Regions from separate parts of the Leifsonia sp. Y878 genome, predicted to be linked through region 2. Evidence: predicted binding sites of a transcription regulator. Region 2 holds the regulator's gene; the other holds the start of a gene.

Region 1 (7,836 bases), on a different contig from region 2:
ACGAGGTCGGCGACATCAGGCAGCCACGGGCGAATCGACTGCTTGCTCGCCTCGCGCACGATGGCGGCCCAGCGTTCCCTGCCCTTTGCGACCTTCGCGCCGTCCCAGCGCGAGATCGAGCGGGCGGCTGCCCACGGAATGACCCCGTCGACACCGAGCTCTGTCGCCGCCTGGATGGCCAGTTCGTCACGGTCACCCTTGGCGAGGGCCTGCACCAAACGGATGCGAGGGGTCGCCGCCGCGTGCAGCGTCGCTTCGTCGACGCGCAGCGTCAGCTCGCCGGACTCGGCCGTGACCACGGTGCCGGAGAGCACCAGGCCATGACCGTTTCCGAGCAGCAGCGACTCGCCGGGGCGAACCCGGCTGACCGTCACCGCGTGCTTGGCTTCGCTGCCGCCGATGCGCACGATGGCACCGGCGGAACAGTCTTCAGGGCGCAGCGATTCGTCCAGGTAGAAATGGGCCATCAGGATCTAGCCGAGGAAGCGATCGCGCAGCTTGGAGAACAGGCCCTGCTGGAACTGGCTGAGCTCTGGGGCGTGCCCCTTGTGCCTGGCCGCGAACTGCTGGATGAGTTCCTTCTCCTTGTGATCGAGCTTCGTCGGGGTGACGACCTGGATGCCGATCTTCAGGTCTCCTCGGCCGCTGCCGCGCAGCTTGGTGATGCCGCGGTCCTTGATGGTGAGGATCTCGGCGCTCTGGGTGCCGGGCTTCAGGTCGATCTCGATGTCGCCGTCGAGACCCTTGAGCGTCGTGGTCGTGCCGAGGATGGCATCCGCCATTTGCACTTCGAGCGTGCAGAGCAGGTCGTCGCCGTTGCGGCTGAAGATGTCGTGGTGACGTACCTTCATCTCGAGGTACAGGTCACCGTTCGGGCCGCCAGCGGGGCCGGCCTCTCCACTGCCTGGCATCTGCAGGCGGAGACCGGTGTCGACGCCGGCGGGGATGTCGACGGCCACGGTGCGACGGGCGCGAACACGGCCCTGTCCCTGGCAGGTGACGCACGGCGTTGCGATGATGGTGCCGTAGCCGCGGCAGGTGCCACAGGGGCTTGACGTCATCACGTTGCCGAGCAGGGAGCGCACTGCGCGCTGGATGCTTCCGGTGCCGTGGCAGATGTCGCAGGTGACGGGCGACGTGCCCGGCTGGCAGCAGCTGCCGTTGCAGGTCTCACAGACGATGGCCGTGTCGACCTCGAGGTCGCGGTGCGTGCCGAAGATGACCTCTTCGAGGTCAACCTCGACGCGGATGAGTGCATCCTGGCCGCGTTCACGACGTGAGCGGGGTCCGCGACTGCCGCCGCCACCGCCGCCACCGAAGAACGTCTCGAAGATGTCGCCGAAGTTTCCGAAGTTGCCGCCGTCGAATCCGCCACCGCCCTGGCCGCCCATGTCATATTGCTGGCGCTGCTTCGGGTCGCTCAGGACGTCGTAGGCGTGCGTGACGAGTTTGAACTGTTCCGATGCTTCAGCACCAGGATTCACATCGGGGTGGAGCTGCCTGGCAAGGCGACGGTACGCCTTCTTGATCTCATCGATCGTTGCGTCTTTGGAAACGCCCAGGACTTCGTAGTGGTCAGCCAAAAGCGGCTCTCCTTGTTGATCTGTGTGCGGGAAAGTGGATATAAAAGCTAGTTCTCACCGAGATGACGGGAGAGGTATCTGGCAACAGCGCGTACCGCAGCCATGTTGTTCGAGTAGTCCATGCGAGTCGGACCGAGCACACCCAGCCTGGCCAGGTCGCCGCCGGCTGAGGTGTATCCACTGGTGAGAACGGATGTCTCCCCCAGCCCGAATGACGCATTCTCACGTCCGATGCTCACCGAGACACCGTGCTGGTCGGCCACCATCTCACCGAAGAGGCGAAGCAGGACAACCTGCTCCTCAATCGCTTCGAGCACGGGGTAGATACTGCCACTGAAGTCTTCCTCAGTGCGCACCAGGTTCGCAGCTCCTGCCATCACCAGGCGGTCGTGGCGGTTCGCCCCGACCTGTTCGATGAGGGTGGACACGATCACGCCGAGCAGATCGGCTTCGACGGCAGGGCCGAAGTCGCCGGCATCCGTCAGCGTTTTGGCTGCCTCTGTCATGGTCGACCCACCGACAGACTGGTTGAGCCGGGCACGGATCGAGGCAAGCTGCTGCTCATCGACAGCACGGGGCAGGTCGATGACGCGCTGTTCAACCCGACCGGAGTCGGTGATCAGCACGGACAACACTCGGTGATCAGTCAGCGGCACGAGTTCGACGTGGCGAACGCGGGCTCGGGACAGTGACGGGTACTGCACGAGGGCAACCTGCTTCGTCAGCTGTGACAAAAGTCGTACGCTGCGAGCCAGCACCTCGTCGAGGTCGGAGGACTGACCGAGGAAGGTTTCGATCGCCTGGCGCGCAGCCGGAGTCAGCGGGCGCACATTGGCGAGGTGATCGACGAAAAGCCGGTAGCCCTTGTCGGTGGGGATGCGCCCCGACGAGGTGTGCGGGGCGGCGATCAGCTCTTCTTCTTCGAGCAGCGCCATGTCATTGCGAATCGTCGCGGCCGACACACCAAAGGAATGCCTGTCAACGATCGATTTCGATCCGACCGGCTCGCGAGAGGCGACGTAGTCCTGAACGATGACGCGCAAGACTTCAAGGCTGCGTTCGGAAACCATGCAGTTACAGTCCCCTCTTCACTCGGCGTTTAGGTCGGCGCCCGCATACTCTTCGCGTTAGCACTCGCATTGACTGAGTGCCAATCATATCGCGTCTACCTGTGCCTTCATTGATTGCCAACCGGAGTTTCACCGCAGTAGCGTTGGCATACAGAACGGCGCGCGAGATTGGCATGACCGCCTGGAGCGTGCAATCGTCTGAAAGGCGCGATCATGACTGATCCGGATGCACAGACTCCCCCAGAACCGCCAGACGGCGAGGAACAGCCGCCGCCCGGCTTCCGGCAGTCTTACGTTCCGCCGAACCCGAATGCCACCCTGTCGACAATGGACGACCGGCAGTGGGCCTCGCTGGCCCATCTGGGCGGTATTTTCGGGTTCCTTCCCTCGCTTATCATCTGGCTTGTCTTCAGACAGCGCGGTCCGTTCACCAACGTGGAAGCCAAGGAAGCACTCAACTTCCAGATCACCCTGTCGATCGGGTACGTGGTGATCTACGTCGTCAGCTTCATCGTCACCGTCGTGACCTTCGGCCTGATCTCGTTCATCGGCCTGTTGTTCTGGGTGCTCTGGATCCTCGGTGTCATCTTTTCCATCCTCGGCTTCATGAAGGCGAAGGATGGGTACCACTATCGCTACCCGTACGCCATCCGCTTCATCGGATAGCCGGCTTTACCAAATACGGGCTTGACCAATACGGGCTTGACCAATACGGGCTTGACCAAACAGTGGTCACGGAGCCCGCGGATGACGTAGCCACGCCAGACACGCGTATTCGTCCCCAATTGCGTCTCGCTCTGTCTGTACTGTATTGACTGGACATCACCGCGTTTTCCGCATGTCCGCGTTTCACCTCACGTCATCATTGCCCGCCCCGTGCGCGATCCAGCGCCATACGATCCCAGCGCCAAAGGAGACACCATGTCTGATGCACCTCCACCCCCTCCCGCCAACCCGTACCAGTCCCCCAGCCAGCTCAGCCCTGCTGACGAAAAGCTCTGGGCGACGCTCATCCACATCGGCGGAATCTTCTTCGAGCTGCTGCCCGCACTGATCGGTTACCTGGTCCTCAAGGATCGCGGCCCGTTCATTCGCCAGCACACCGCTGCGGCATTGAACTTCCAGCTCACCATGCTGATCGCGTACATCATCGGCGCCATCTTGACGGCTGTCTTCATCGGCATCCTGATCGTCTTCGCCGTCTGGGTCGTGACGATTGTCTTCAGCATCATGGCCGCAGTCGCTGCCAACAAGGGCGAGGCGTACGTGTACCCGCTGTCGATCAAGTTCGTCAGCTAGCTCGCACTCTCGTGTGAGGCCGCACCGGCGGTCACGCGAAAGAAGCCGCTCACCAGGTCACGATCTGGTGAGCGGCTTCTTCCGTTAAGCGGATGTCGGAGATCAATGCGAACCGTCGGCGCGCTAGTGTGCTCCGTCGGTTCAACCGGGTCGGTTCAAACGGTTCGGTTCAGCCTGTTCGCCGTTGATCACGTTGATCACGTTGATCACGTCTATTGGCGAGTTGATCTGCCATCCGCGTCGGTGACTTCGTGGCCACATGCCAGCGTTGCTGCCCGTCCATCCAGATCGGGGCTTTCACCTGCGGGACGCCACCGACCATCCGGATCTGCCAGCCGGATCGGTGAATCGTGCGGTGATGGAACCAACAGAGTGTCACGCCGTTGCTCACCTCGGTCGGCCCACCGAGCGCATCCGGGATCACATGGTGAATCTCGGCCCACGCCGCGGGGCTTTGGCAACCGGGGATGATGCAGCCGCCGTCACGGAGGGTGATCGCCCGGCGCTGCTGGCCAGTGAAGCACCGGTCGGTGACCCCCAACTCAATGATCTTGCCCTTCGCATTGATCGTCACCGGTTGCACTCCCCCGGCACACGCCATCTGCTCCACCGTCAGCATTGAGATGGGTGCCACCTGCCCATCAATGTGACCGGCACCCGTGCCGGCCAGGAAGTCTTCCTGCCGCACGCTGACCAGCACGGTCGGGGCGGCCCCGCCAATCGAGGGTGCTTCGGCACTTCGCGCGGCAGTGTCAACGATCATCGTGAAGAGGTCGTGGCGCAGCTGGTCGCGGGTCCGATCGTCGTGCTCGAGCACGTCCCGGTCGATCTCTTGCTCCTGCTCCTCCACAGTCAGGAACTTGACCTGCGCGGTCCGCGGCGACATGTATGCATCCATCAACCGTTGGAACTTCGCCGCCGTCTCCGGCATCAACGCTCCCGACACGGGGATGAGTCCGTCGCGCTCGGTCCCAAGCCGGAACCCGCGGTTCAACATCGCCCGCTTCTCATCGGGCTCCAGACCATCCGGGTCAATGAACGCCTTCCACACCTGCGCTTGCAGCAGCGTTTCATCCGCAGCCACCGGGGTCGTGGCCTCGTCGCCCGGCCCGATCGGTTGCCCCGTCGCCGCTGAGACGAGGGCTTCCTCGGCGAGTTGGATCTCACCGACCGCGATCCGGCCACGCAACGGGCTAAGTGCCGCAATGATCACTTCGGCACTGTCCCGACCGAGCAGCCCACTGGCCAGCCCGACCGCCACGGCCGGGAACTTCGCCGGGAACGCCGCCCCGTCCAACCCGTACTGGGTGCGGACGTGGTCGCCCAACCGGATGCGCTTGGCGATGGTCTTCGCCGACACGCCTGTGAGCCGCTCCAACAGTTCGGTGCCGCTGCGGCATCCGCGCTTAGACGACAGCCGATCCGAGACCTCCAGAGTCTTCCGCGACCGCTCGTCAATCTCGGCGGCCAACGACACTCGGTACGCGTCGATGATCCGCCCGGCCTGCTCCGCCTGGATGGCACGTTCGATCAGGTCATCATCACTGTCGACGCGCACCGTGGCGCAGGGCCTGGCCTCCGAAAACTCCGCCGTGAAATCCTGCAGCAGGTTCTTCACCGTGCGGGATTCCTCAACTGTGAGCATGCCTCAATACTACCAGCGTTAGAACTGAAAGGCGAGCTTTTCTCAGTCGCATCTAGACATTAGTCGGAAGTATGTTCGGGTAGATTTTCCGGAGGGCGGGCCGCTATCGGCCTTGAGGTGCGAGGTGCGAGGTGCGAGGTGCGAGGTGCGAGGTGCGAGGCGCGAGGCGCGAGGCGCGAGGCGCGAGGCGCGAGGCGCGAGGTGCGAGGTGCGAGGTGCGAGGTGCGAGCGAGAATAGGCGTTCGGTCACCGCGCCGAACTCTGGCGCGCGTTTTCCCGCCTGGCGCGCGGTTTATCGCGCGCCAGCCGCGTTTTCGCGCGCCCCGATGAAATCACGACGGCCCGTCGCCCAGTTGACTGTCGTGGGCCGCGCTACGTGCCGAGGTGACCGGTGGGACCCGCCGCGCGGGTCGAACGCAGCGGCGCGGTAGCTACAACATGCGCATTGCTGCGTTCGACCCGCGTACCCCGATGCCGATGCCGATGCCGGTGCCGGTGCCGGTGCCGATGCCGATGCCCCATTGGGCTGCGCGGTCGTCTGAGTCCGCCGTGCCGCTCCTGATTCGGCGAGAAGGGTCTCGAGACACTCGCTGGCGCTCGCTCCTCGACCAACGGATTCGACCAACGGAGACCTCGGACGACGGAGACCTCGGACGACGGAGACCTCGCTCCTCGACCACCGGGACCAAGCGCGAAGACTCACTTAACCTGCCGAGACGAAGCGCATGTCCGGCTCGATGAGCAGCGTATCCGGGAGCACGACGCTCAGCACGCGGTCACCGAGCACTGCGCCGTACGCCCGGTATCCACGGTGCTCAATTCGGATTCCGGCAACGGGGCTGCCGTCGATCTCGATCGAGTGCTCCAGAGCGAGGCTCGGATCGGTCGCATCCTGAGCCGAAAATGGATCCGCTACCAAACCATTAGCAGAGGCATTCCGCCCGACGTGATCGAGGTGCTGCGCGAGCGCCGCGGCATAGGAACCCCACGACAGCGCATCCGTGGTCGTCGAGGTGCGCACGGCTTCCCACAGCATCGGGTACCTGGAGCGCAGCATTCGCTCTCGCACCCAATCAGGCAGCCCATCCGCGCGCTCGGCAGACAGCAGATGCCCGCCGTTGTGTGCGTCATCGCGTCGAAGAAAGTTGGCGGGATCATCCCGATCGTCCGGATTGACAAGGACGCTGTAGTGCACCGCGATCGCGGAAATCCCGCTATTCGTGCGTTCCACGTTGACACCCGCATGTTCGAAGTGACGTTGCGGGGCAAAAGTGAACACGTGGCCGCCGAACTCTGCAACAGCGTCGTCAAACGACAACGGTGCCGGCGGCCATTCGATCGGTCCGGGAACGAACTGCATGAGGCGATCCTCTCGCTGGCGACTGTGTGGTCACACGGTATCGCGCTCCAGACAGAAATTAGCGGATGCCGCTGCGCACCACCACTAACGCTTTACGTTCGGCCCGCGGTGTGGTCGAGTGGAGCCAGGGGGCACCCGCAGCCCCACCCAGAACCGGTTCAACACGCAGAACCGGTTCAACACGCAGAACCGAATCAACCCGCAGAACAGTGTCAACAAAAGGAGTGCACCGCGATGGCTGAGAAGCAGAAGTCCACTGCAACATCCACGGCGAAAAGTGAGCCGGCCGAGGGATTCTCTGAGGAGGAACGGGCTGCCATCAAGGAGCGTGCCGCTGAGCTCAGAGCAGAGAAACGTCGCAGCAAGGACTCCGACAAGAAGGCGCAAGACGAGAAGGCCGTTCTCGCAGCGATCGCGGACATGCCGGACGCAGACCGTGCCCTCGCAGAGCGAGTCCATGCCGTCATCACGGAGAACGCACCAGACCTCGCACCCAAGCTCTGGTACGGGATGCCCGCGTATGCCATAGACGGCAAGATCGTCTGCTTCCTCCAGCCGGCAGAGAAGTTCAAGACGCGGTATGCGACCCTCGGCTTCAATGATGTGGCCACCCTCGACGACGGCACAATGTGGCCAACGGCCTTCGCCCTTGCGGAGCTGACCGCGGCAGACGAAAAGAAGATCGGCGCCCTCGTGAAGCGCGCAGTGAGCTGACATGCAACGCGTCGAGTGGCGCCACAAGCCACGATCAACGTGAAGCAGGCCACGATCGACGTGAAGCAGGGCACGATCAACGTGAAGCAGGGCACGACGGCAAACGCCGGGCTTGACCATTGCTGACGCCGGATGGATTCTGGGCCCATGGACACCCCAGGCAGC
Region 2 (7,836 bases):
CGGGAGATCTCCCCCACCTGGTGACCGGCTCGCCCCACCCGCTGCAGGCCGCTGGCCACGGAGGGCGGCGATTCCACCTGCACGACCAGGTCGACGGCGCCCATGTCGATGCCGAGCTCCAGGCTGGAGGTGGCCACCACGCAGCGCAGCTGGCCGGATTTCAGGTCGTCTTCAATCTGGGCCCGCTGCTCCTTGCTCACCGAACCGTGGTGGGCGCGAGCAAGCAGTGGGTCAGCGCCGGACGTCTGCCCGGCAGCCCCCATCAGTTCGGCAGGTGGCCGTGAGTTTTCGGCTGGAACACCGACGGCAACCAGCTCGTGCCGTTCGGCGTAGATTTCGTTGAACCGGGCAGTCAGCCGCTCGGCGAGCCGCCGGGAGTTCGCGAACACGATCGCCGACGAATGCGTCAGGATCTGGTCGACGATTGCCTCTTCAACGTGCGGCCAGATGGAGCCGGCCTGCGGAGCGGATGCCGCGGCGCTGCCCTCCCGCTCGGCCGGCGGTGCGATCTGGCTCATGTCGTCGACCGGCACGACGACGGAGAGGTCAAAGCGCTTCCCGCTGGGCGGAGCGACAATCTCCACCGGCGCACTTGCGGAGAGGAAGCGGGCGACCTCGCTGGGCGGGCGCACGGTGGCAGAGAGACCGATCCGCTGCGCCGGCCGCTCGAGCATGGCGTCGAGGCGTTCCAGAGACACCGCCAGGTGCGCGCCGCGCTTCGTTGCGGCGACGGCGTGGATCTCGTCGATGATCACGGTGTCGACGGTGCGCAGGGTCTCACGCGCCGCCGACGTCAGCATGAGGAAGAGCGACTCAGGGGTCGTGATCAGGATGTCTGGCGGGCTCTTGACCAGCCGCCGCCGCTCGGCACTCGGCGTATCGCCTGAGCGGAGGCCGACGGTGACGAGCGGGGGTTCGTCGCCCAGACGGCGTGCGGCCTGTCCGATCCCGATCAGCGGTGCCCGCAGGTTACGTTCGACATCGACGCCCAGCGCCTTGAGCGGAGAGATGTACAGCACCCGGGTGCCAGGCGTTGCCGGCGTAGGCGCGAGCTGAGCAGAGCCGGCCTGAGCGGAGCCGGCCGCAGAGGCGTCGCTACTCTGCTGTGCCGCGCTGGCCCGCGCGGCGAGCCGGTCGATCGCCCAGAGGAATGCCGCGAGGGTCTTCCCTGAGCCGGTGGGGGCAACGACCAGGGCGTGCGATCCGCGGGAAATAGCATCCCAGGCACCGAGCTGCACGTCGGTGGGAGCGGCGAACGCCTCGCCGAACCATGCCAGGGTCGCAGGCGAGAATCGGCCGGTGATCGGGTCCATGACACCATCCTGAACGACTCCTCTGACATTCCCTAAGGATTAGACCGAGGAGATCAGCTGCACCTTCAGGGAGTCAACGCCGGTCGCAACGGCGTCGTCGGCAGCCCAGCGGCTGGCCAGTCGCGCGAGCACGGTATCCAGCTCCACCTGCGTGAGCCCCTGCACCAGTTCGAGTCGCACGATCAGTTCAGGGCCGGCAAGCCGGGCATCCGGGTCGCCGGCAACGAGTTCGACCCCCAGGACCGCGAGCTCAGAGGCGACCGATTCCCGGAACGCGTTCGACACAGCGATGCTGGCATAGCTCGGTGTCCAGGGTTTGGACTGGGCGATCGCCCAGAGTGCCGGCCGCCGGATCACGAACTCGGTCTCCGTTGTCGGGTCGAGCACGACGACGTCGGTGTTTTCCTGCGCAGCGGCCAACGCGACCGTCACCCCGTTGGAGGGCACCGGTCTGGCAGCTGGGTCCCATGCCTGCATGGCGGCAGCGGAGGAGAAGACCGGAAGCACATTGCGCCCGTCTGGCCCCGCGACCGTGATGATTGAGAGCTCCTGGGTCTTGTCGATCATGTGGCCATGCTCGCCGACGCCCGCTTCGCCCAGTTCGGCGATCAGCGGGATCAGCAGGCGAGACTCACGGATCGCGTCGATGACACTCTCTTCGCCGGCCTCGCGGGAGCGAAACGCCAGGATGGCTGACACCAGCTGCGCCGGTGCACTGCCGTCGTCGTCGGCGTGCGTATTCGGCGTGAATTCGCGGCCGGCCCACGGCTGGCCGGCCGAATCGGCCGGACCGGCCGGACCGGCCGACCCGTCTGGGCCGCCGGGGGCTCCCGTCGAGCCGAGATTACGAGCCGGAGACATCCAGCGCCTGGCCAAGCGTGAATGCGCCGGCGTAGAGAGCCTTGCCGACGATGGCGCCCTCGAGTCCCTGCGGAACCAGTTCGCGCAGTGCCACGAGGTCGTCAAGGCTGGAGATGCCACCAGATGCGATGACCGGGCGGTGCGTGCGGTCCATCACCTGGCGCAGCAGGTCGATGTTCGGGCCCTGCAGGGTGCCGTCCTTGGTGACGTCTGTGACGACGTAGCGCGCGCATCCGGCTTCTTCGAGGCGGTCCATGACCTGCCAGATGTCGCCGCCGTCCTTGGTCCAGCCGCGTGCCGCGAGGGTGGTGCCGCGCACGTCGAGCCCGACGGCGACCGCCTCACCGTACTGGGCGATGACGCTGGCAGCCCATTCGGGGTTCTCGAGCGCTGCCGTGCCGAGGTTGATGCGCTTGACGCCCGTGCTGAACGCCGCTTCGAGGGAGGCGTCGTCACGGATACCGCCGGACAGCTCCACGTTCACGCCGCGAACCTGCTTGATGACCTTCTTCAGGACAGACGTGTTGTTTCCGCGACCGAACGCTGCATCCAGGTCGACCAGGTGAATCCACTCGGCGCCCTGGGCTGCCCAGTCGGCTGCCGCGTCAACGGGATCGCCGTAGCTGGTCTCTGTGCCTGCTTCGCCCTGCGTCAGGCGCACTGCCTTGCCGCCGGCTACGTCAACGGCCGGGAGCAGAACGAGACGCGGGGTTTTGTTGAACTCACTCATTGGATTTCCTTGATTGTGGGGTGCCGCTGGCGCGACCAGACGAACTCTCGATACTACCGTTTGAGCGATCCGAGCCAGTTCGTGAGCAAGCGGATGCCGGCTTCGCCCGACTTCTCCGGGTGGAACTGCGTGGCGGTGAGCGGTCCATTTTCGACGGCAGCCAGGAAGGGCCCGCCGTGGTCTGCCCAGGTCAACTGCGGAATCGGGAACGGAGGCATGACCTCGAGCGACCATTCCTGCGCGGCGTAGGAGTGCACGAAGTAGAACCGCTCGTCGGCGATTCCACGGAAAAGAACGGAATCGGCATCCGGCGTGACGGTGTTCCAGCCCATGTGCGGCAGAACGGGCGCCTTCAGCTCTGTGACGGTACCCGGCCATTCGCCGAGGCCGTCAGAATTGACGCCGCGCTCGACGCCGTGCTCGAAGAGGATCTGCATACCAACGCAGATGCCGAGCACCGGGCGTCCGCCCGACAGTCGGCGGTCAATGATCTCGTCGCCGCCGACCGCCTTCAGAGCGTCAACGACGGCGCTGAAGGCACCGACGCCGGGAACCAGCAGCCCATCCGCTTCGAGGGCGAGCTTCCGGTTCGACGTCAGCGTGACATCGGCGCCGGCCAATTCCAGAGCCTTCACCGCGGAGTGGACATTGCCCGTTCCGTAGTCAAAGACGACAACGTTGGTCATAATGCACCCTTGGTGGACGGGACACCGACGACAAGCGGGTCGAGGGCCTTCGCCTGGCGGAATGCGCGCGCGAACGCCTTGAACTCCGCCTCGGCGATGTGGTGGGGGTCGCGGCCGCCCTGCACGGTGACGTGCACGGTCAGGCCGGCGTTGTAGGTAATGGCCTCGAAGACGTGGCGCACCATCGACCCGGTGAAGTGCCCACCGATGAGGTGGAATTCGAACCCGGCAGGCTCGCCGGTGTGCACGAGGTATGGACGGCCGGAGATGTCGACGACGGCCTGCACGAGCGCCTCATCGAGGGGAACCAGTGCGTCGCCGTAGCGGGAGATGCCTGCCTTGTCCCCGAGGGCCTGCTTGATGGCCTGGCCGAGCACGATGCCGATGTCTTCCACGGTGTGGTGCACGTCGATGTCGGTGTCGCCATCCGCTGTCACGGTGAGGTCGGTCAGCGAGTGCTTCGCGAAGGCGGTCAGCAGGTGGTCGTAGAACGGCACAGACGTGTGAATGTCACTGACACCCGTTCCGTCGAGGTCGATCGAGAGAACGATGCTGGACTCGCTCGTCTTCCGCTGCAGGGTAGCGGTGCGGTGCGAGGCGACAGGAAGTGAGCTCATGTCGCTAGTTTATTGGGCTTCGGGCGCGTCGACACGCGCGATTGCGTCTAGGAAGGCAGATGTCTCCGCCTCGGTCCCCGCCGTCACCCGCAGGTGGTTCGGGATTCCCACGTCACGAATCAGGATGCCTTCATCCAACAGCGCGAGGAACGTCGCGTGCGGGTCCTTCACACCGCCGAACAGCACGAAGTTGCTCCAGCTGCGGTGCGGCGCATACCCGAGCTTCTCCAGCTCAACGACCAGGCGGTCGCGCTGTCCCCTGATCTCGTCGACCATGGCGAGCATCTCGCCGGAGTGGGCGAGCGCGGCATTCGCGGCGGCCTGCGTGAGCGCGGACAGGTGGTACGGCAGGCGCACCAGGCGGAGCGCATCGGCGACGGCCGGATCGGCGGCCAGATAGCCGACGCGAGCACCGGCAAATGCGAACGCCTTGCTCATCGTGCGAGACACCAACAGGCGCTCCCGGCCCGGCAACAGTGTCAACGCACTGGCCGCACCGACCGGCGCGAACTCTGCATAGGCCTCATCAACCACGACGATGCCGGTGGTGGCGTTGTAGACCGCTTCGATGGTGTCGAGAGAAAGGGGGGTACCCGTCGGGTTGTTCGGCGAGCACAGGAACACCAGATCGGGATTCGTGCGCTGCACCCAGTCGGCAGCAGTCTCAGGAGAGAGCTCGAAATCGGCATCGCGGTCGCCGGCTACCCAGCGGGTGCCGGTGCCCGACGCGAGAATCGAGTACATCGAATAGGTGGGAGCGAAGCCGAGCACCGTTCGCCCAGGCCCGCCGAACGCCTGCAGCACCTGCTGGAGAACCTCGTTGGAGCCGTTCGCCGCCCAGATGTTGTCGCGGGTGAGGCCGTGACCGAGGTAGCGAGCCAGACCGTCCCGCAGTTCGGTGAACTCGCGGTCTGGGTAACGATTGACCGTCAGGATCGCACGGGCCAGTGACGCGACGATGTCATGCGCGACAGCCTCTGGGATGGGGTGCGTGTTCTCGTTGACGTTGAGGGCAACGGGGACGCTCTTCTGCGGAGCGCCGTATGGGGTCTGACCACGGAGGTCATCGCGAAGGGGAAGGTCATCGAGGCTGGTCACTCGCCCAACTTTACCGTTGGGAGGTGAGAGCACCTCTCAGCTAAGCGTGGCGGCGCACCAGGCGATGCCGCCCGGCGAAACGTCGCGCCTAGAAGGACGCAGGCAGAGCCAGCCGCTGGCCGGGCTGCACGTCTTCACTCGCCAGTTGGTTGAGGTTGACGATGTCGGCAATGACGTCACGCGGGTCGGCGGCGGGTGCCAGTGATTCGGCAACTTCCCAGAGGGTCTCCCCCGCGGAGATCGTGATGTAGGCGAAGTCGGCCGCACCGGAGGCCGTGCCGGCCCCTGAGGCCTCTGCAACGCCACCGCTCAGGGCAAGGAAGAATGCCGCCGCAACAAGAGGAGCGGCTGCGAGCGTCGTGAAGACGACGCGACCCCGCCGCGTCAGACGCAGGCGAGTTGTCGCCACGACGGGACGTGGGGTTGTGGCTGGTGTGATTGGTGTTGCTGTGGGTACCCCGCCAAAGGGCGAGACGGTGGAACGTGTTCCGATGCACACTACTGCGTTCATGTCGAACCTCCAGGTAAGGACGTACCCGGCTCTCGGCCGGGAGAGCCAGGTACGAATCTATGTTCCGAATATATATTCGATTATTCGAACAATCAAGCATGTGTGCGGTTGTTACCAAAAAGAAATGTGCGACACACTCGAACAAACGTTTGCCGAATAGGGGTGTGCCAGATACAGTTTCGATTGTTCGGTTGTACTCAACCAGACACCACCGACATTCAAGCGGACGTGCCATTCGCACAGCGCACCACAGGCATGAGAGGCGAGGACAGTGACGCAAGACACCAGCAGTTCACGCAACAAGAACGACAAGGTTGGCGCGAGCGGCACCAGGCGACGGAAGAGCCTGAGCGAGAAGCAGCTGGCTATCCTCGACTTCATCCAGCGCTCAGTGAGCCAGCGCGGCTACCCGCCGAGCATGCGCGAGATCGGCGATGCCGTCGGACTCGCGTCGCTGTCGAGCGTGACGCACCAGCTCAACCAGCTGGAGCTCAGTGGATACCTCCGCCGTGACCCGAACCGTCCCCGCGCCCTCGAGATTCTGATCGAGATCCCGCAGGCGCCGGAAGATGCGACCATCGCCGAGCAGGAGGGCTTCCCCAGCGCCCAGATCGGTGACGCCGCAATGGTGCCGCTCGTCGGCCGCATTGCTGCCGGCATCCCCATCACGGCCGACCAGCAGATCGACGAGATCTTCCCGCTCCCCCGCCAGCTGGTGGGCAAGGGTGACTTGTTCATGCTCAAGGTCGTCGGCGAATCAATGATCGACGCCGCCATCTGCGACGGCGACTGGGTTGTCGTGCGCCAGCAGAAGACGGCAGAGAATGGCGAGATCGTCGCCGCCATGCTCGACAATGAGGCAACGGTCAAGGTCTTCAGGCAGCGCGACGGCCACACCTGGCTACTCCCCCGCAACAGCAACTTCGAGCCCATCGTCGGTGACTTCGCCGAGATCCTCGGCAAGGTCGTCGCGGTACTCCGCTCCGTCTAATCCCGCTGCTGCCTAATACCGCTGCTTCTGGAGGCCCGCCAGGGCCGTCTCGAAACCAGCACCGGCGAGGTCTCGAGACACCCGCTGACGCTCGCTCCTCGACCAACGACACATGGTCCCGGCTGGAATTCCAGCCGGGACCATTTCCATGTGTGGCCGCGCCACCGCCGCGATTACGCGGAGACAGCGACCTCTGACGCGGCGCGCACGGCGCGCGTCGCCTCCAGGATGTTGCGGAGCGAGTCGACCGTCTCGTCGTAGCCGCGGGTCTTCAGGCCGCAGTCAGGGTTGATCCAGACCTGTCGGCCGGGGATCGACTCCAGCGCCCGATTGATCAACTCAGTGACCTCTGTCACGCTCGGCACGCGAGGCGAGTGGATGTCGTACACGCCAGGCCCAATGCCGTGGTCGAATCCGCTGCTCTGGATGTCGCTGACGACCTCCATGCGCGACCGGGCGGCCTCGATGCTGGTGACATCGGCATCCAGGTTGCGGATGGCATCGATGACGACCCCGAACTCCGAGTAACAGAGGTGGGTGTGGATCTGCGTGACGGCAGCCACACCGGCGGTCGCCAGCTTGAAGGAGCCCACAGACCAGTCAAGGTAGTCGGCCTGGTTCTTCTTCTTGAGCGGGAGCAGCTCGCGCAGGGCAGGCTCATCCACCTGCACAATCTTGATGCCGGCGGCCTCGAGATCACCGATCTCGTCGCGGAGGGCCAACGCCACTTGTCGGGCCGTCTCGCCGAGGGGCTGGTCGTCGCGCACGAACGACCACGCCAGGATGGTCACCGGTCCGGTGAGCATTCCCTTGACGGGCTTCTCGGTGAGCGACTGCGTGTAGACCGACCAGTCGACGGTGATCGGCTTCGGGCGCGACACGTCGCCCCAGAGGATCGACGGGCGCGTGCAGCGGCTGCCGTACGACTGCACCCAACCGTTCTGGGTGACAGCGAAACCGTCGAGGTTCTCAGCGAAGTACTGCACCATGTCGTTGCGCTCCGGCTCACCGTGCACGAGAACATCGAGG

Evidence for each region. Region 2 encodes LexA, which represses DNA repair genes until DNA is damaged. Its sites were predicted from a motif close to TCGAACANNTGTTCGA; they were not measured.
Region 1: a site for LexA is predicted at 5,828-5,843, ahead of AC25Y4_RS03080 (HNH endonuclease signature motif containing protein). Genes of this name have one in related genera too.

What each region holds. Positions count from the first base shown of each region.
Region 1 covers NZ_JBYHFS010000001.1:657,432-665,267, reverse strand. Annotated here, with positions in the region: gene AC25Y4_RS03105 (16S rRNA (uracil(1498)-N(3))-methyltransferase) at 1-467, opposite strand, end outside; gene dnaJ (molecular chaperone DnaJ) at 474-1,583, opposite strand; gene hrcA (heat-inducible transcriptional repressor HrcA) at 1,631-2,653, opposite strand; gene AC25Y4_RS03090 (DUF4870 domain-containing protein) at 2,867-3,319, shown strand; gene AC25Y4_RS03085 (DUF4870 domain-containing protein) at 3,575-3,952, shown strand; gene AC25Y4_RS03080 (HNH endonuclease signature motif containing protein) at 4,122-5,597, opposite strand; gene AC25Y4_RS03075 (hypothetical protein) at 6,029-6,184, opposite strand; gene AC25Y4_RS03070 (hypothetical protein) at 6,301-6,957, opposite strand; gene AC25Y4_RS03065 (iron chaperone) at 7,192-7,671, shown strand; gene AC25Y4_RS03060 (iron-containing redox enzyme family protein) at 7,819-7,836, shown strand, end outside.
Region 2 covers NZ_JBYHFS010000002.1:877,274-885,109, reverse strand. Annotated here, with positions in the region: gene AC25Y4_RS10295 (ATP-dependent helicase) at 1-1,313, opposite strand, end outside; gene AC25Y4_RS10290 (SseB family protein) at 1,353-2,174, opposite strand; gene priA (bifunctional 1-(5-phosphoribosyl)-5-((5-phosphoribosylamino)methylideneamino)imidazole-4-carboxamide isomerase/phosphoribosylanthranilate isomerase PriA) at 2,158-2,904, opposite strand; gene hisH (imidazole glycerol phosphate synthase subunit HisH) at 2,958-3,590, opposite strand; gene hisB (imidazoleglycerol-phosphate dehydratase HisB) at 3,587-4,207, opposite strand; gene AC25Y4_RS10270 (histidinol-phosphate transaminase) at 4,217-5,305, opposite strand; gene AC25Y4_RS10265 (LysM peptidoglycan-binding domain-containing protein) at 5,394-5,714, opposite strand; gene lexA (transcriptional repressor LexA) at 6,088-6,807, shown strand; gene metE (5-methyltetrahydropteroyltriglutamate--homocysteine S-methyltransferase) at 6,981-7,836, opposite strand, start outside.